Regions from separate parts of the Virgibacillus carmonensis genome, predicted to be linked through region 3. Evidence: riboswitches for the same ligand, from Rfam matches in the RefSeq annotation. Region 3 holds a riboswitch; each other region holds the start of a gene.
The links. Region 3 has a riboswitch for S-adenosylmethionine ahead of AC3G7N_RS12035 (methionine ABC transporter ATP-binding protein). Riboswitches for the same ligand answer to the same signal wherever they lie in the genome.
Positions count from the first base shown of each region.

Region 1 (6,887 bases), on a different contig from region 3:
ATCTAGCACCTTCTGAAAAGATATTTTATGCGTTTGTGAAAAAGTTTTTCTCAAGGTTACAGGGGTTTCAGTAAATTGGAAGTTTATTTTTACAAAAATTCAATACACACGCCATAACAGGCATTGCTACCGCTGTAAATTATGGCGCGCCATAAATTGATAACACAATAGATAATCGGTTAAACTGGTCACTTATAAAGCTGTCACTTTTTATAAACCTTATCTCACAACCAAACCATTCGTCTGTTTGCCAGGATGATGTTCTGGCAATTGATTTCCACGTCCAAACAGATTATCCCTGAGAGAACTTCCCTCATATTCTTTTCGAACCACGCCCCTTTCCTGTAAAATTGGTACAACAAGTTCGATGAAATCCTTAAATGTGTCGGGTGTAATGGCATACGCAATATTGAATCCATCAACTCCGCCTTCATTTACCCATTCTTCCATTGTATCGGCAATTTGTTCAGGTGTTCCGACGGATGAAGCCCCCATGCCGCCAATACCTATAGCGTTTATAATATCCTTTACAGTCGATGGTTTATCAGGAAAAATATTAGTGAAATTTTCAAGTGCTGATCGGATCGAGTCATTTTCTATATAACTTATAACCTGATCTTGGGTATAGCCGGATAAGTCGACACCAGTCCAGCCTCCAAATAGAGCGAGCGCGCCCTCCGTGCTAATATGTTTCTTATAATCATTATACTTTGCTTTGGCTTCTTCTTCGGTTCTGCCAACGATTGGTACAAACATTGTAAGAATTTTCACTTCATCTCGTGACCTTCCCGCTTTTTCGATATCAGCCCGTAATCGTGTAACGGTATCTTTAGCAGTAGCAACTGTTGGAGCACCAATAAAAACACATTCCGCATTTTTCGCTGCAAATGCACGCCCTTTCGTGGATGCTCCTGCCTGATAAATAACAGGTGTCCGTTGAGTTGATGGTTCGCTCAGATGGGCGCCAGGAACTTTAAAATACGTTCCTTCATGTTTTATATCATGAACTTTGTCTGGGTCGGTATAAATCCCCTTTTCTTTATCTAACTGAACAGCACCGTCTTCCCAGCTTTCTTCCCAAAGCTTGTAGCAGACATCCAAATATTCAGCCGCTAAATCATAACGTTCATCATGTTTTAATTGATCATTAAGTCCGATGTTTACTGACGCGCTTTTTAAATAAGAAGTAACAATATTCCACCCCACTCGTCCATTTGTTAAATGGTCAAGCGTCGTCATCCGGCGGGCAAATGGATATGGATGTTCATGCGTGACAGAAGCTGTAACGCCAAACCCGAGATGTTTCGTTACTGCGGACATTAACGGAACAACTAATAACGGGTCATTGACCGGAGACTGCGCCCCTTGGCGAACAGCTGCATCCCGTGATCCATCATATACATCATACATACCTAACACGTCTGCAATAAATACAGCATCAAAACGGCCTTTTTCCAAAAGTTTGGCAAGTTCTATCCAGTACTCGCTATCCTTATAACGGTGTGATTCATCATCCGGATGAGTCCATAAACCAGGCGATTGATGACCAGCACAGTTCATATCAAATGCATTCAAGTAAATTCTCTTTTTTGTCATATATTAGTAACTCCTCCTTGATTATCTTTAGCTATCAGACTGATGGAACTACCACACTTTGACTGTTTACTAGGTCAGTAAAATAATAGAGTTGCTTTTTCGTGCGTTCTAAAACACCGTCATCGATAATGGGGGTTTCTTTCTGTTTATCAATTTGACTGTCAAGTAGATAAAGTCCTTTTAAATTGTGCCCCTTTAATGTTGCTAATACAGGCTTCAATGTATACTCAATTGCCAGCAGATGGGACATACTTCCACCCGTCATTAGTGGAAGTACTGGCGTATGTTGTAGTACATCCTGCGGCAAGACATCGAGTAATGTTTTTAGTACTCCTGAATAAGCGCCTTTATATACTGGAGATCCAACAATAACACCTTTAGCGTCTTGGATTAATGTAGCGATATCTTTAATTGCTGGGCTGTCATATTTCCCGAGAAATAAATCTTCATATGGCACATCTTTTACAGAAATATGAGTCACGGAAAAGTGTTCCTTTTTAAGTAACGTTCCTAAATATTTCAGTACTTGATCTGACCGTGAAAATTCAGAAGGACTTCCCGATATAATTACAATTTCACTCACAACGATCATCCTTTCTATTTATAAATAAAAAAGCGGAGGCAACTGGCCTGTTTTATTCCCAATTAAGAAAAGCTCAGGGTGCCTGGAAAGACACGACAAGCATAAGCAGAGTACAGTAAAAAAGCCCCCTTTTCTTTTAATGAGAAAAGAGGGCTTTAACTTGATACTTTTAGAATATCCGCTCTTATCTCCCAAGGAATTAGCACCTTTCTGACATTTGTCAGAGGTTGCTGAAGCTTCACAGGGCCATTCCCTCGGCTTCTCTTGATAAGAATATTTAATTAATATATAGTGTATTGCAATTAATCCGATAAATCAAGTAGGAATTTAATATTTCCAAAATTTATTAAAAAACTCCTAAAGCAGCTAATAAAATAACTACTACCACTGAAATTACTGGAATTAATACAGCAACAACAAATATATCTTTATAACTATCTTTATGTGTCATACCAGTTATCGCAAACAGTGTTAGCACCGCTCCATTATGCGGAAGTGCATCTAATCCACCAGATGATAGGGAAGCAACCCGGTGAAGATGTTCTGGATCGATTCCAGTATTTTGGGCAATTTTATAATACTTATCCCCAAGAGCTTCCAATGCTATCCCTAAACCGCCTGAAGCCGAGCCAGTTGCACCAGCTAGCACATTGACAGCAATCGCTTCAGAAATTAAAGGATTACCTTTCACTCCGAGTAAGACTTCCGTAAGCTTATCAAATCCAGGTACAGCTTTGACAACAGTACCGAATCCTACAGCGGCACTTGTATTAATAATTGCTGTAACTGAACCAACTGCTCCACTATTAATAGCTTTTACAAAGCCTTTAAATTTGTGCAGGTTTAGTAGCATAATTAACACAATTCCCGAAATCAGAGAGGTCACAATATCCCACTTAAATACATTCAACGTAATAAGTACCGCTAGAAGTGGTAACAAAGATAGTAGAAAGGAAGGTGTTTTTCCTTCAACATCAATAATTTTATTATCCTTTGGCTCTGTGTACGTTTCTCCGTTTGCTGTCAATCTTTTCTCACGCCACCGGAGATACAAATATCCACCCACCGCCATGATTAATCCAGCGATTATTCCCATAATAGGAGCTGCTGTTGCAGTTGTATTAAAATACTCCATGGGAATTAAATTTTGAATTTGTGGTGTCCCAGGTATTGCTGTCATTGTGAAGGTGAACGCACCTAGTGCAACTGTTGCTGGTATTAATTTTCTACTTATATTGGCCTCACGAAACAATGATAATGAAAGTGGATAAACGGCAAATACCACTACGAATAAACTTACTCCGCCGTAGGTTAACACGGCTGCAGAAACTAATACACCCAAAATTGCTCTCTTGGTACCGATGATTTTTGTTAATGCAACAGCAACTGATTTTGCCATTCCAGTGTCTTCCATTAATTTTCCAAAAACTGCACCAAGCATGAAAACAGGAAACCAATCTTTTGCAAACGATACAAATCCACTCATATAGGTGTCTTTATATGCATCTAGTAAATCAAGTCCCCCTGTTAGTGCAACTACCCCTGCAGCAATAGGTGCTACCCATATTATCGACCATCCTAGGTAGGCCAGTGCCATTAATACAATAAGACCAAGTATTATTCCAAACATAAAATCCCTCCATGATTAAAATGAAAATATGAATGCTTACTATTATTCTCGTAGAAAACGGTGATTATTGGGCTGTGTATCCTCCGTCGATGACCACTGCTTGCCCTGTCACTCCCCCTGCCTTATCACTAGCTAGGAACATCGTATAATCCGCAATTTCCTGAACTGACAATAAGCGCTTTTGCGGAACCAATGGATAAATTACTTCCTCAAGCACTTTTTCTAACGAAATGTTACGATTTTTGGCTAAATCCTCCAGCTGATTTCGAACGAGAGGAGTATCCACATAACCTGGGCAAATAGCGTTAACCGTAATCCCATCTTCCGCCCCTTCTAATGCAGCCACTTTTGTTAATCCAATTACACCATGTTTGGAGCTGTTATAAGCCGCTTTTCCGGCAAACCCAATTAGGCCATTAATAGATGACATATTAATGATTCGACCAAACCCTTGCTTTTTCATAATTGGAAATACATGTTTTGTTGCCATGAATGGACCCACTAGCATCACTTTTGTAATAAACTCGAACTTTTCCGTTGAAAAATCATCAATCGAAGCTACGTGCTGTAATCCTGCATTGTTAATAAGTACATCGATTCTACCGTATCGTTCAACTGTCGTATCAATAGCAGTCATAAGATCTTTTTCTTTTGTTACATCACACCCCATCCCGAAACAGGTATAACCTTCCTGGTTTAATTTGTCAGTGACATCCTTTACTTTCTTTTCGTCAATATCAGAAAAAACTACTTTAGCTCCATCTTTAACAAATTCAACGCCAATTTCGTAGCCAATACCACTTGCAGCTCCCGTGATTAAAACAACCTTTTCCGCTACCATAGTGAAAACCCTCCTACTTTTTTATAAGGATTCCGTGCTGAACAAGAACCCGAAATTATTAATTACCCTCACACTTATACATGCAATATGTATGCCAACTTTTAAACGATAAAAAACGTGCTACTAACGCTGTTCAACTTAACGTGAAAAATCCCATTTTCCGATTTTACGGAAAATGGGATTTTGGTTTAGTTTGACAATAATGTAAGCCCTTACTTAAACCTGAAAAAATAAAATATTCCAGAATAACGGAAAGCCTTTCCGGGAATTCGGAAAATTTTACAATCCATATTTTTTTATTTTCTCATACATGTTCGATTTCCCTATTCCTAACATTTTAGTTGCTTTCAATTTGTCACCGTTTACTTTCTTTAAAGCTCTTTCAATAGCCTGTTTTTCTGTTACTTCCATAATGTCTTTTAGACTACCATTCTGTTTCAGTAAATAAGAATTTGGCTGGATACGATCTGGTAAGTCTTCAACCATAATAGTCTCGGTGTTGGTCAAATGAACTGCGGATTCGATCACGTTTTCTAATTCTCTTATATTCCCTGGCCATCGGTATTGCATGAAACGATCCATTACATTTGCGTCAAAATCAATGACTCTTTTTCCTGTACGGATTGTCACCTTATGAAGAATATACTTAGATAACACGCGCAAATCTTCTGTTCGATTCCTAAGTGGCGGAATGTTTATTTGCACGACATTAATGCGATAAAACAAGTCTTCTCTAAAGAGTTGCTTTTCTACCAGTTTTTCCAATGTCTGGTTTGTCGCAGCTATAATTCTCACATCTAGTTTCTGGGATTCAACCGCTCCAACTGCCTCAATCTCCCCCTCTTGTAAAACTCTTAAAATCTTTACTTGGGCACTTAATAGCATGTCACCAATTTCATCTAAAAACAGCGTGCCACCATCCGCCAGTTGAAACTTACCTAACTTACCACCCTTTTTCGCCCCTGTAAAAGCACCATCCTTATAACCAAACAGTTCAGATTCTAACAGATGTTCAGGTATAGCTGCACAGTTAACTTTAATAAAAGGTTTGGAATTGCGCTCACTCAAGTGATGGATACTGTGTGCAAACAACTCTTTCCCTGTTCCACTTTCTCCTGTTAATAAGATGGAGACATCCCCAGGAGAGACTTTTTTAACTTTATTTTTAAGATCATTCATTTGCGGAGAGCTACCAACTATATCATGGAGGGAATATGTAGCTCCCTGATTATTTTTCAATTGGTTACGGTAATGTTCGAGCTCTGATAAAAGGTCTTTTATATGACTGTTCATTTTCATCCATTCCTTTGTATCTCGAAAAAGAACGGTTCCAACCGCTCCCACAACCTTTCCACCTGAACGGACTGGAATTCTATTTGCAATCATATGGTTACCACGTATATATTGAAGGTCAGCGATTTCTTCTTCACCCGATTGAGCAACTATATGCATCCTGGAGTTTTCAATAACATCTGTGACATGCATTCCGATTACTTTTGTTTTATCAACTTCTAGAAACTGACAATACGTATTATTGATATAAGTAATCAATCCTTGCTCGTCCACAACAACAAAACAATGGTAGGCATTCTCAAAGAGCGCTTCAAAAATTTCTTCTCCGTAAATACCTTTTAGTGACTGCATATGAACATCCCCCGTTTTTAAAAGCCAACTATTTCTTTCGTTTATTAATTACTATTATTTCAAATTTCGCTGATATCTACAATCCCCTGTTCAACAGAATCTCCCTATTATTGACTATAGAATGAATGACAACCAACTGCAATCATTAGCCGAAAAAACGCTATGTTTCCTGCTATAAAAAATGAACCTTCGCATATAATCTAATAGTGCAAAGGAGGGTACAAATGAATCCTAATAAAAATGCAAGTCAATCAGCACCTAAAGGAATGATTTACGTTTTTGATCCATCGCCACTTAATTGGTTATATGTGCTTTCTAATTCCATGGAAGAGTTAGTTAGAGCAGATCCGCTCGGGCGCATTATTCCGAACCTTGCTAAAGAAGCAAAATGGGTGAATGACCTTACACTTGAACTACCGTTGCAAAAAGGGGTTGTATTCCAAGATGGTGAACCTTTTACAGCACGGACTGTCCAGAACAGCTTCAACCAACTGCATCAATGGGCAGCCCCCCATCCCCCAGGCACCTGGCTGAACCTGCCCGAAGCAACACAACTAGAAACAGTGGATGACTATACGGTACGTTTTCACTTT
Region 1 is NZ_JBYQFJ010000026.1:21,416-28,302, reverse strand. Features, by position in the region: gene gltC (glutamate biosynthesis transcriptional regulator GltC) at 1-74, shown strand, start outside; gene AC3G7N_RS16350 (LLM class flavin-dependent oxidoreductase) at 220-1,596, opposite strand; gene ssuE (NADPH-dependent FMN reductase) at 1,631-2,179, opposite strand; SAM riboswitch class I at 2,361-2,453, opposite strand; gene AC3G7N_RS16340 (GntP family permease) at 2,526-3,809, opposite strand; gene AC3G7N_RS16335 (3-hydroxybutyrate dehydrogenase) at 3,874-4,650, opposite strand; gene AC3G7N_RS16330 (sigma-54 interaction domain-containing protein) at 4,930-6,294, opposite strand; gene AC3G7N_RS16325 (ABC transporter substrate-binding protein) at 6,519-6,887, shown strand, end outside.
Region 1: it holds a riboswitch for S-adenosylmethionine, as region 3 does, so the genes downstream of both, ssuE (NADPH-dependent FMN reductase) here and AC3G7N_RS12035 (methionine ABC transporter ATP-binding protein) in region 3, are expected to answer to the same signal.

Region 2 (6,887 bases), on a different contig from region 3:
TTTATACGCTCAAGATCACTTGTCGGTCCAGGCTGCTTTGGATTGCTATTTTCAACCATTTTCAAACTCCTCTCAGGATTGTCAAAAATTCTGTCATTTTTAATATAGGCTGTTTTCTAAAAGGTTGTTGTTTTTGTTTGTTGCTATTTAACCCTTGCGAAAAATTGTGTCCTAACATACCTCTCCGGAAATACACTACGCGCACCTTAGGGCTTGCGCTTTTCCCGCTGGAGTCTTCGTGTAATTCCTTCGCTAGCATGGCTTTTGACTTCCGCTTCGGGCGTTGCCGCAATATCGTAGTTTATTGATTTAGTGGCAACTTACGAAAGGAGCCTTAATATATATCACGTTGATAACGTTTTTGCTGTCGCATTTCACTCAGATAAACTTCCGCTTCCTCATGGCTCATGTTCCCCTCTTGTTTGATGATTGTTAGCAATGTAGTATGAACGTCATTTGCCATACGTTTCTCATCGCCACATACATATACACTTGCTCCACCTTTCAACCATTGAAAAAGATCCTTGCTTCTTTCAAGCATTCGGTGCTGTACATATACCTTCTCAGGCCTATCACGAGAAAATGCGACATCCATCCTGGACAACACGCCTTCCTTAAGCCACTTTTGCCATTCAATCTGGTAAAGGAAATCCGTGGAAAAGTGCTGATCACCATAGAATAACCAGGTTTTCCCTTTTGTACCTGATTCCTCCCGATCTTCAAGGAAAGATCTAAAAGGAGCCACACCTGTTCCTGGTCCAATCATGATCACTGGCGTTTTGGAATTAGCAGGAAATTTAAAATTATCATTGTGCTGGATATAGACTGGTAATAATTCACCAGGCTGTATTCGTTCCCCACATTCACCAGAGCAGACACCTTTCCGATCCCGTCCATGTGCATTATATCTAACCGTTCCAATCGTAAGATGCACTTCTTCTGGGTTCGCTTTAAAACTACTCGTAATGGAGTAGAGGCGAGCTGGGATCTTCCTAAGAACCTGTATAAATTCACTAGGCGAAACACCAATGGGTTGGAAATCCTGTATTAAATCAAGCAGGTCTCGCCCATCAATATACGCTTTTAGTTCTTCCTCCTGCCCTTGTTTTACGAGCTTACTTAAACCTTCATTCGAGAACAGCTCCGCCGCTTGCTCAAGCAACGGCTTCGTCAGTCTAGTAATCTCGAAATTAAAGATTAGAGCATCGCGTAATGTGCGCTGTTCTCCTTGTTTATTTATTGACACAGTCTCGTCAGGGTTCCAGCCAATCTCATTGATAAACTCATCTACCAAACTAGGATCATTTTTAGGGAAAATACCCAAGCTGTCTCCAGGTTCAAAAGTAAGATTAGATCCTTCAAGCGATAACTCTAAATGTCTGGTTTCTTTATTGGATCCACGCCCATTGAGATTCAAGTTTTCCAAGACTTCTGCCTTAAAAGGATTTGTCCGTGAGTACATCGCCGGTTTAGCTGTTAGTGAGTCAGCTCCTACCTGCCCTGTCTGGAAAGTTCCATCTATTGAAGCAACCTCTTGAGAATCGTATAATATCTCAAGGACACCCTCACCCCATTCTGCTGCAGGTTCGTCAAAATCTACATCACAATCGATTCGAGGATAAAGCCGTTTACCACCCAATTCCTCCAGTCGTTTGTCGAAGTCCTTGCCAGTCTGACAAAAAAACTCATAGGATTGATCTCCCAGAGATAGAATAGAAAATCGCATATCCTCAAGGTTAGGTGCCCGCTTACTGTGTAGAAATTCATAAAAGGATAGCGCATTATCTGGCGGATCCCCTTCTCCATGTGTACTTGTTACAATGAGCAAGTCCTGGACTTTTTTTACGTCCTTTGGTTTAAAGTCGTCGAATGAAGATAGCGAGACCTTGAAATCCCGCTCTTCTAATTTATGAAACATCTCTTCAGCAAGCGCCTGACTATTACCAGTGTCAGATCCAAAGAGTATCCTCACTTCACGCGAAATGGTCTGACCATTACTATGAGGAGACACTTCGTTACCTGGGGCGTTCTGCACCAGTGAACCAGCCGATACCGAAGATTCCGTAACCTGGGGAGCAGACAAATACCCGCCCAACCAAATTTTTTGTGACTCTGTAAGTGTTGGCAGAACACGATTAAGGTTCTCCGCTTGCTCTTGATTAAAAGGGCTGTTTGTTACCTGTAACTGCAAAGATATTCACCTCACACAAAATTATTTTTTTGAATATATCGTGCTTACATATTTTTAATGGTTAATCAAAAATATTTCAGGTATAAATCACCACCTTATTTTTAGCTTGTTCACATAATGCATTGTAAGCAAATCAGTTTACTCGGATTTAATCTAAAAGTCTTCCAATTTCCAATCAAGATGAATCTAATTAGAACATCAACTAGAGGTATGAAGTCCACACTCTGTTTTATTAACCCCAGCCCATCTACCAGCACGAGAACCATCGGAATTTGATACCGGTGACGTACATGGTATACAGCCAATACTTGGGAATCCCTGATCGTGCAATTCATTGTATGGCAGGTTGTTTACTCGTATATATTCCCAAACATCACCCCAAGTCCAATGAATTAATGGGCAAACTTTGATGGATTTAAATCGTTCATCCTTATTAACAAAATTGGTATTCTTACGGGCAGGAGACTGTTCCCTTCGAAGGCCAGAAATCCAAGCTGGAGCTCCACTTAAAGCTTCTTCAAGAGGCTTTATTTTTCGAATAAAACAACATTGGTTAGGATCGCGTGCCCATAAGGCTGAACCGTACTCATCAGCCTGTTCCTGCAGCGTTATGTCAGGTTTTTTTAATTGAATAGAAAGTTTAGAGTACTTTTTCTTTATTTTGTCAATAAGTTCATATGTTTCCTTAAAATGAATCTCCGTATCAAGAAAAACAATTTTCGCATCCTTTTTCACCTTGGAAATCAAATCAATTAATATAACTCCCTCCGCACCAAAACTGCATGCATAAACGATCGAATCCCCGTATGATTCATAAGCCCACCTTAGAATTCCAGATGCTCCTTTTGTGAAATCGTCTTGTTCCCATTCTTGAAAAGGATCTCCAGGGAAATCACTATATGTGACCGTATCGTTATTCATACTACACCCCTCCAGATAAAAGCTATTCTTTCAAATTAAAAACCCCTTCTAAAAAAACAAGAAGAGGTAGGCACTATCGCTAGTTACTCTTCCTATCTCCAAGTTTTTCACTTCTGGAATTAGCACAGTATTTAAAAATCTGTTGCTGAGGCTTCAAAGGGCCAGTCCCTCCACCTCTCTGGATAAGAAAATTGCATATTCAGTTTTAAATTATTACAAACTCTACAGTTGTTATCATTGAATGTCAACAGGGAATAAAAAGATTTTTAGAAAAAATCGGTATTCGCCTTCTCTTTGATAGTAAAAAAAATTTATTTTAAACCTAATCACTTAGAAGTTTTTATACTTTGTTTGAGTGAAATATAGGAATTTTGTTTTTTTCATTTTTATAAAAAGCTCAGGGCCCCTTGAAGGACACGACAAGCATAAGCAGAGCGGTGCAGTGTGGATGGGTTTCCTCGCGCGTAAGTGAACTGCTTATGTCTCGAGTGTCTAGGCGCTGGAGCTAGACAGATCATCGCCGAAATTTTTCTTTTTTTGCTCTTAAAAAAAGCCATTTATCCCTTGCATTATTTTCCAATGTATATTAAAGTATTGGAAATTAAACTTTTCGTAAAATTAAATAACTATTCTTATCAAGAGAGACGGAGGGATTGGCCCGACGATGTCTCAGCAACCAGCCATTTAGGTCATGGTGCTAATTCCAATAGGTTTTTACCTACCTAGTAGATGAGAAGATTGCTTTCGTTATTAGGGACCTTCTTCTTTCTAGAGGGTCCTTAATTTTTTTATTTCATATGAAAAGGATGAATGACATGACTATTAAAAGTTTAGAAACCAGATTAGTGCAATTAGGTAATAAAAGTGATGAGACTACAGGTGCTGTAAATCCACCGCTATATTTGTCAACAGCATACCAGCATCAAGGACTTGGCAGGTCTACTGGATATGACTATACACGTACAAAAAATCCAACTCGAGCTATTTTGGAAGAAGGAATTGCAAACTTGGAAACTGGTGATTCTGGGTATGCCTGCAGTTCCGGAATGGCTGCCATTCAGTTAGCCCTTTCCCTTTTCCGTACAGGAGATGAATTAATTGTTCCAGAAGATATTTATGGAGGTACATACCGTTTACTTGAGCATTATTCAGATGTCTATGATATACAAACAATTTATTCAGAGTTTACGGATATCCATGAAACAGAGAAGTTGATTACACATTGTACAAAGGCATTATTTATCGAAACCCCAACTAATCCATTAATGCAGGAAATCGATATCGTGCAGTTTGCAACACTTGCTGATAAACACAACCTCTTACTTATTGTTGACAATACTTTTTTAACCCCTTATCTGCAGCGACCACTGGAACTCGGGGCCGATATCGTAATTCATAGCGCAACTAAATACATCGGTGGACACAATGATGTGCTAGCTGGATTAGTTATTGCTAAAGGAAGAGCAATCTGCGAGAGGTTATCTGAAAACCATAATGCTTCTGGTGGGGTACTGCCCCCTTTTGATTCGTGGCTATTAATCAGGGGGTTGAAAACACTGGCTTTACGGATTGAACGACATGAAGAGAATGCAAAGAAAATAGCGGGGTATTTAAGAAGTGAACCTAGTGTTATTGACGTTTTATATCCAGGAAAGGGTGGCATGCTTTCCTTTCGGCTAAAAGAAAGGGATTGGATGGAGCCCTTCTTAGAGAATCTGCAGTTGATTACTTTTGCAGAAAGTCTTGGAGGAGTAGAGAGTTTTATTACTTACCCTTCAACTCAGACGCACGCAGAAATTCCTCAAGAGGAACGAATACGTCGTGGAATAGACGATCACTTATTGCGTTTTTCTGTTGGAATTGAACGAGCAGAAGACTTAATAGAAGAACTAAAACAAGTATTTTCAACCTTAGGAAAGAAGGTTGACCGGCTATGAGTTTTGACAGGAATCAATTGGAAACAAAATTAATTCACGCATTATCAAATGTGGACGTTGAACAGAAAACAGGTGCAGTAAACGTCCCTATTTATTTATCATCCACTTTTCACCAAGATAGCTTTGATCATTTTGGCCCATTTGATTATAGTCGATCAGGAAATCCGACAAGGCAAGTATTGGAACAAACAATTGCCGAATTAGAAAGTGGTGTTAAAGGGTTAGCATTTGCATCTGGAATGGCAGCTATTTCTTCTGCTTTTATGCTACTTTCTGCTGGCGACCATGTGCTAGTTTCTGAGGATGTTTACGGTGGTACGTATCGTTTTATAACAGAAGTGTTAACTAAGTACAAGATTGATCACACATTTGTAAATATGACAGATCTTAATGAAACCGCTAGAGCAGTCCAACCAAATACGAAGGTGATTTACATGGAAACGCCATCTAACCCGTGTTTAAACATTACAGATATTGAAGGCGTAGTAAAGGTTGCTAAAGCTAATCATTGCTTAACCTTTCTTGACAACACCTTTATGACTCCACTCTACCAAAAACCGCTTGAACTAGGAGTTGATATCGTGCTACATAGTGCCACTAAATTTTTATCAGGCCATAGCGATGTTATTGCCGGTTTAGCAGTGACAAGGAACACGGAACTTGGGGAGGAGTTAGCATTTATTCAAAATTCCTTTGGATCCATACTAGGGGCTCAGGATTCTTATACCCTCATCCAAGGGATCAAAACATTAGGCGCCCGTCTAAAACAGTCATCCGAATCCGCAAATAAAATAGCTATTTATTTACATAATCATCCGCTAATTGAAGAAGTGTTTTATCCTGGTTTAACTTTCCATCCAGGGCATTCAATCCATATTAGGCATTCTAGAGGTTTTGGTGCTGTTCTTTCTTTCCGTTTACCAAATAAAGCTGCAGCTAAAGTATTCGTCGAACAAATTCGACTACCTGTTTTTGCCGTAAGCCTTGGAGGGGTCGAATCGATTCTTTCTTATCCAGCAACAATGTCTCATGCTGCAATGCCCAAGCAAGAAAGAGAAAAAAGAGGCATTACCGATGGATTGTTAAGACTTTCTGTTGGACTGGAACATGTGGAAGATTTAATCGCCGATCTAGATCAAGCATTGAAAGTACCTCATCACCAACTGGGATTAGTCAGTAATCTAAATAAGTAACTAGTACTAGATCTGGATTATCCACTCGTTCAGAACTTTAATCAATATAATGAAACCGTCGAGGAGCCCTGCTGCAAACCATTGTTATCCGTAATATAAACAAAATGACTATCAAATTTGAAATTTGATAGTCATTTTGTTTAACATTTTCATTATTCTACATAAACGTGTCAGTCAAATTTGTAACGATTTGTTTCTTACGTGAAACAACACCTTTTAATAATGCACGGTTATTTTCGAGTTGTACATCAAATGCCTTTTCCACATTGCCTTTAGCTTGTCCAAGTGCAATAACTTCAGAATCATTATTTAATATATCAGTCACAACAAACAAGAATAAATCCAGCTTTTTATCAGCAATTGTTGCGTTCATTTCTTGTTCCAAATCTGACTGAAGCTCGATCACTTTTTTCGTATCCACTGCATTCACTTGTGCGATTTCTACTTTTGCTCCATTCATTTCAAATTCCTTCGCATCCATGGTTATTAAATCGTTGATTGATTTATCACTTAGATCTGCTCCTGCTTGTAGCATTTCTAGCCCATATTCATCTAGATGAATCCCCGCAATTTCAGCCAATGCATGTGCTGCCTCCACATCTTCCTGTGTACAAGTTGGTGATTTTAACAATAATGAATCAGAAA
Region 2 is NZ_JBYQFJ010000011.1:7,106-13,992, reverse strand. Features, by position in the region: gene cysI (assimilatory sulfite reductase (NADPH) hemoprotein subunit) at 1-59, opposite strand, end outside; gene AC3G7N_RS10560 (assimilatory sulfite reductase (NADPH) flavoprotein subunit) at 335-2,191, opposite strand; gene AC3G7N_RS10555 (phosphoadenylyl-sulfate reductase) at 2,390-3,112, opposite strand; SAM riboswitch class I at 3,202-3,301, opposite strand; SAM riboswitch class I at 3,742-3,848, shown strand; gene AC3G7N_RS10550 (methionine biosynthesis PLP-dependent protein) at 3,928-5,049, shown strand; gene metC (cystathionine beta-lyase) at 5,046-6,242, shown strand; gene AC3G7N_RS10540 (manganese-dependent inorganic pyrophosphatase) at 6,400-6,887, opposite strand, start outside.
Region 2: it holds a riboswitch for S-adenosylmethionine, as region 3 does, so the genes downstream of both, AC3G7N_RS10555 (phosphoadenylyl-sulfate reductase) here and AC3G7N_RS12035 (methionine ABC transporter ATP-binding protein) in region 3, are expected to answer to the same signal.

Region 3 (6,887 bases):
GGTAGCTGCTGTAAGCTGTGGTCAATGAGAACAATTTGGGTAAGTTTATCCTTGGATATGATGATATCGATAAGTTGTCTGGTACGCTCATTCCAGCCAACAATAATGATATGATCACTTCCTTTGTATGTAACTTTTCCTTTAGATAAACTACTTTCATGTTTAATGGTTTCCGCTGATACAGTCGTAATATAAAAAGTAAGTAGTCCACCACCCGATAGAATCAACAAAATACCTATAACCTTTCCAGGAACTGTTAACGGTACATAATCACCATACCCAACTGTCGCTCCCGTTACAAATGCCCACCAAACACCATCAAAAATGGTCGGAAATTCATTTGGCTCAACAAAGTGGATGATAGCGCCAAACGAGAGCATGAGTAGAAATACAGAAATCAATAGCCTCAGAATAATTGGTAACCGGAAATATATGTGTTTAAATAGTTCAATACGCATGATTTCACCTTTATTTATAGTTATTTTTTAATGTTTAGCTAATGCTTTCTTTTTTCTTACAGTATGGACGAATAAACGTAAAAAAAGACATCCAAGCAGGATGCCTTTTTCAATTCAGGGTTATTGTATTGTTTTTTTAATGCTTTGATATACTTCATCCCAGAAATCAGTGTTATCGCGAAATGATTTTGTCATGAAGAGTAGCATTTCGTTGAGCTTTTCTTTGTAGTCATCAGCGTCCTTATTAGGTAAATTTGTACGAGAATCATCAAGAAATTGTTGAATCTTGTCTGCTCGAGGTCCCCACTTTGCTACTTCATTACCTGCTTCATCGATGAAAACAAATATTGGTATGGATTTTGATTTTCCGTTCGTAAGATACTGATCCATGAGTTCTAAATTCGCGTCTCTCGGAAACAAAGCCACTTCCATATTGGTATACTCGGCGATACGCAATAAAATTGGTACATTTAACATGGCATCTCCACACCAATCTTCCGTCAAAACCAACACTCGAAGCCGCTTTCTACTTACATGTTGGAAAAATTCCTCATCATTTGGAACCGTGAAGTGATCATAAATATGTATTAAATTTTCTTTATGTTTTTCCATTGATTCGATATATGCGTCAGGTGACATTCCTTTTTCATACCACTCATTTAACGTCATTCAAATTTCTCTCCTTTGTATACAAGTCTTTGTCAAATTTTACCCAACTAGACATGGTTCGTAAACAAAAGTGCTTACCGCAATAAAATTTGCTATGATTATAGGAGAATAAATTTAGTAGGAGGAACTTTTAATGGAACAAGCAAACAGAAATTTTCTATTAGAATTATTAAAAACACCGTCACCATCAAGTAATGAAATGCATATTCAGAAGAAATGGATAAACTATGTTCAAGATTTTGCCGATGAGATTCGCACGGATAATGCGGGTAACGCAATTGGTGTTCTAAACCCAGATGCACCCTTTAAGGTTTTACTCGCAGGGCATTGTGATGAAATTGCATTAGTAATAAATCGTATCGATGAAAAAGGGTTTTTGCATTTTGATAAAATGGGAGGAATTAACCCAAAAGCTGCAGTAGGAATGAAAGTTACAATACTAGGCTATGAAAAAACAGTGACTGGTGTTATCGGTGTGAATGCACAGCACCACGGCGGTCTTAAAAATGAATTTGGACTTGAAGATTTATTTATTGATTGTGGATGTAGATCTAAAGAAGAGATGGGAAAATATGTGCAAATAGGAGATCTTGCCGTATATAAAACAGATCCGGAACCATTAATGGATCGTTATATAGCAGGCCGTGGTTTGGATAACCGCACAGGTTCATTTATTGTTGCAGAAGTTCTAAAGCGATTGGCTGATCAAGGCTGTAAAGTAGGAGTGTACGCTGCTAGTACGGTGAATGAAGAAACAAATATGGGTGGAGCCTATTTTGCCGCTGCAGGAATCGAACCAACGATGGCAATCGCTTGTGACGTTACCTTTGCAACGGACTATCCAGCCGTTGATAAAAATAAGCATGGTGATGTTTGTTTAGATGGCGGTCCAGTTCTTGCTAAAGGAGCACCGATAAACATCAAAATTAATAAACTGCTTGAAAAAACGGCTAAAGACTTAAATATGGATATACAATATGAGTTAACACCAAGAATGACAGGCACAGATGCCGACAAAATGCGTTTAACAGGGCGTGGTGTGCCAGTATCACTTGTTTCACTACCATTACGGTACATGCATTCACCTGTAGAAACAGCTAGCTATGAGGATATTGATGAAGAAATTGAGCTACTTGTGACGATGATAGCCAATTTAACCGGTGAAGAAAGTTTAAACCCATTAGAAGACTGAGAAAAATTATAAAATAGTGAAAAAACTGTTTGACAAAATTTCATGACGGTAGTATTGTATTAAGTAATTAAATAGTGAACTTCTTATTCAGAGAGGTGGAGGGACTTGGCCCTGCGATACCTCGGCAACGGACTTTTAAAAGTACTGTGCTAAATCCAACAAGCATTAGCTTGAAAAATAAGAAGAGTGGGCGGATGTATATCCAAATCTCTTCTTATTATCATAAGGAGGGATTTTTTTAATTCTTAAACAGTCGCCTTCGCTTTATTTAAAAACTGAATAGCAACTTCTTATCTAGAGAGGTGGAGGGACTGGCCCTACGATACCTCGGCAGCGTACTTTTTTTAGTAACGTGCCAATTCCAGCAAGCAGTAAGCTTGATAGATGAGAAGAGGGAAGTTTTATGATGCCTCTTCTTATTTTATTAAGAAGAGGCATTTTTGCATTTTAAGGAGGGAAAATATGATTACTTTTGAGAACGTAACGAAGGTTTATCAAGGTAACGGAACACAAGTAAAAGCATTAGACGATGTTGACTTACATATCGAAAAAGGTGAAATATACGGGGTGATTGGTTTTAGTGGGGCTGGAAAAAGCTCGTTAGTACGCTGTGTGAATCTGCTCGAACGTCCAACATCAGGAAAAGTAATTGTAAACAATCAGGACTTACTCAGTCTTACGCCAAAAGAACTACGTGAAGCAAAGCGAAATATTGGAATGATTTTTCAACACTTTAACCTCCTGAATTCAAAAACAGTTTTTACAAACGTGGCAATGCCATTACTGCTAATGAAGACACCAAAGGAAGAAGTAAAAAAAAGAGTTTTCGAGATGTTAGATTTTGTTGGGTTACGTGATAAGGCAGATAATTATCCAGACCAACTTTCAGGTGGGCAAAAACAACGAGTAGGAATTGCACGGGCATTAGCAACAAAGCCATCCGTATTATTGTGTGATGAAGCAACATCAGCGCTTGATCCGCAGACGACAAATGACATTTTAAAACTGTTGAAAAAAATAAATCAGGAGTATAAAATCACGATTTTAATCATTACACATGAGATGGGAGTCATCCGGGAAATCTGCGATAAGGTCGCAGTGCTAGAAAGTGGAAAGGTGATTGAATCTGGATCAACTTTTGATGTGTTTGCTCAACCAAAAACAAAAACTGCTCATAATTTCGTTAGCACAGTCATGCATGATGAGATACCAGAATCAGTTTACCGATTAATTCGAGCGCAAGAAGCTACCAATCAGATTTATCGGATTGTGTTTGTCGGTGAATCGGCTGGACATCCACTTTTATCACAAATAGCGAAAAAATTCGATGTAGAAGTAAATGTGTTGTTTGGTAGTATAACAGAATTACAAGGAACATCCCTTGGTAATTTGATTGTGAAGTTTGAGGGTTCGGCGAAAGAGATTAGTAGAGTTATTATGCATATCAACCAGCAAGAAGTAACAATCAAGGAGGTGCTAGAGGATGTTAGTTGACTTTGATCAAATTATTGTAGCATTAGGAGAGACCATTACAATGGTTGCATTTTCATTAATTTTTGCTACGGTAATCGGATTGCCGCTCGGAATTTTATTAGTTGTAACACGTAAAGGACATTTATGGGAGAACGCTGCCGTTTTTAGTGTACTAAATACAATCGTGAACTTGTTCCGTTCTATACCGTTTATTATCCTTCTTGTGGTAGTTATACCATTTACCAGGTTGATCGTTGGAACCTCGATAGGAACTGCTGCGGCAATCGTCCCAATGGTTTTATTTTCTGGTCCTTATATTGCCAGGTTGATAGAAAACTCGCTGTTAGAAGTTGATCCTGGTGTGATGGAAGCAGCGCAATCGATGGGAGCGACACCGAGACAAATCATTACCCGTTTTTTAATACCAGAAGCATTAAGCTCACTACTACTGGGATTAACAATTGCAACAATAGGACTTGTTGGCGCTTCCGCTATGGCTGGTGCGATTGGTGGAGGAGGACTTGGTGATTTAGCCATTACATATGGATACCAACGATTCGATACGGTAGTGATGATTATTACAGTAGCCATTCTTGTCGTAATGGTGCAAGGATTACAAACGACAGGAAATATTTTATCTAGAAAAATCAGGCGAAGATAAAAAAACACAAAAAAATGAACTAGACAAAAAGGGGATAAAACAACATGAAAAGAATTGGACTTTTATTATTTATAAGTTTAGCGGTGATAACTAGTGCCTGCTCAAATGACGAATCAACTGTTTCAGTAGGAATTAGCGGCTCTGACACAACGATTTGGGATTTTATTGCAGAAAAGGCGAAAGAAGAGGGAATTAACGTTGAAATCGTTAAATTTTCCGACTATGTACAACCAAACTTGGCACTTGCTGAAGGGGAAATCGATGCGAATGCCTTTCAAACAGTTTCTTATTTCGATTCATTTATAAAAGAACATGATTTGGATTTAGTACCAATTGCAACTACAGTTATAGCGCCAATGGGTCTTTATTCCGATAAATATGATTCACCTGAAGAAATTCCAGAAGGTTCGTCAATTGCCTTACCAAAGGAAGCAACAAATATGGGACGTGCATTATTACTCCTTCAGTCAGCTGGTTTAATTAAATTAGAAGAAAATTTTGATGGTAATGGTTCAGTAGATAAGATTGTAGAAAACCCAAAAAATTTAAAGTTTGAAACACTTGTGGCTGCTCAAACTCCAAGGGTCTTACCAGATGTAGCTGCATCTATTATTAATAATGGTATTGCAGTTGATGCTGGATTTAGTCCATTAGGCGATTCTATTTTTCATGAAAATGAAACAGCTACACCATATATAAATATTATTGCCGTTCAAGAAAAAAACAAAGATGACAAAACACTGCAGAAGCTAGCAGATATTTATCAATCAGAAGAAGTAAAGGAGTTAATCCAAAAAGAGTATGATGGAAATCAGATACCAACATTTGTACCGTTAAGTAATATTGGCTGGTAGAGGGTGTTCACAAAGTCACCAAATGATAAACTACGAATTTCTTCGTTGGCTTGTCTTTCCGGTCCTCATGTAGCAGTAACCTACATTCCGGTCCTCAAGACTTCACCGCCTTGAACTTCTTGTTTCTAATTTGGTGACTTTGTGAACAAGTACTATTAATAAAAAATAGATGAGGTGAATAGATGAGTGTAGTTACACAAAGCTTGGAAAAAATAAAAAAGCGTATTATCGACAATGTAGAAGAAAATAAAGAACGCTATATTAAAACAAGTCATGCGATCCACAATAGACCTGAAATTGGAAATGAGGAATTTTTCGCTTCCGAATTGTTAACGGACATTCTTGGAAAGGAAGGGTTTGTTGTTGAAAAGGGGGTTGCTGGACATGAGACAGCTTTCTTGGCTAAAAGAAAAGGGGAAAAAGAAGGGCTACGAATTGGATTTTTAGCCGAGTACGATGCTTTACCAGGAATAGGTCATGCATGCGGGCATAATATCATTGGAACGACTAGTGTTGCAGCAGCCATTGCATTAAGTAAGGCAATTGATGAAATTGGCGGGGAACTTGTGGTACTTGGAACTCCTGCTGAAGAAGGTGGACCAAATGGCAGTGCAAAAGGAAGTTTTGTGAAAGCTGGGTTACTAGATAAGATTGATGCTGCAATCATGCTTCACCCTGGAAATGAGACAAATCTAACGGGTCCTAGCTTGGCTGTCGATCCACTGGACTTTGAATTTTTTGGTAAGCCAGCACATGCTTCAGCACAACCAGATAAAGGAATCAACGCTTTAGATGGAGTAATTCAATTGTTTAATGGGATTAACGCATTACGGCAACACTTACCGTCGGATGTAAGGATTCATGGTATTATCCCAAACGGTGGTGATGCACCTAATATCGTTCCAGAGTATGCAAAGGCACGGTTCTTTATTCGAGCTGCAACAAGGTCAGTGCTAAATGATGTCACAGAAAAAATTACAGGTATTGCAAATGGGGCAGCTCTTGCTACAGGTGCAACTGTAAAAATAAATCCATTTCAAAATGAGGTAGATAATTTTATTATTAACCGGAACTTTGATAACGTTTTTAAAGGTGTAGCAGAAAGCCTTGGAGAAACAGTAAGCACGGAAGAACGAAAAGGACTTGGATCCACTGATGCCGGGAACGTTAGTCAAGTTGTTCCCACTATTCACCCACATATCAAAATTGGTTCCAGTGACTTAGTAGGGCACACGGTTGAATTCAGAGAAGCGGCTAAATCTGAAAAGGGAGATCAAGCAGTTATTACAGGAGCAAAAGCAGTAGCATTAACAATACTAGAGCTTTTAACAAATCAATCATTATATGATGGAATTTACCAAGAATTTAAAGAACAAACGCAACGCGCCAACTAATATGTGAAAACTGGAAGCAAATTATCAGACTTTCCCATCATAATTGGTTACATGTAAACGCCCCTTTTGCTTGGAGGAAAGCATAAGGGGATGTTTTTTTATCTTTGAATTTTCTCTTATGGGTCATAAGGTAGTGCGAAAACAAAATTGTTATAGGGCTTAGTAATGGTAAAAAAAGTAAATTAA
Region 3 is NZ_JBYQFJ010000013.1:77,595-84,481, forward strand. Features, by position in the region: gene AC3G7N_RS12020 (potassium channel family protein) at 1-458, opposite strand, end outside; gene AC3G7N_RS12025 (thioredoxin family protein) at 579-1,127, opposite strand; gene AC3G7N_RS12030 (M20/M25/M40 family metallo-hydrolase) at 1,261-2,319, shown strand; SAM riboswitch class I at 2,400-2,503, shown strand; SAM riboswitch class I at 2,607-2,710, shown strand; gene AC3G7N_RS12035 (methionine ABC transporter ATP-binding protein) at 2,782-3,813, shown strand; gene AC3G7N_RS12040 (methionine ABC transporter permease) at 3,803-4,453, shown strand; gene AC3G7N_RS12045 (MetQ/NlpA family ABC transporter substrate-binding protein) at 4,498-5,307, shown strand; gene AC3G7N_RS12050 (M20 family metallopeptidase) at 5,490-6,701, shown strand.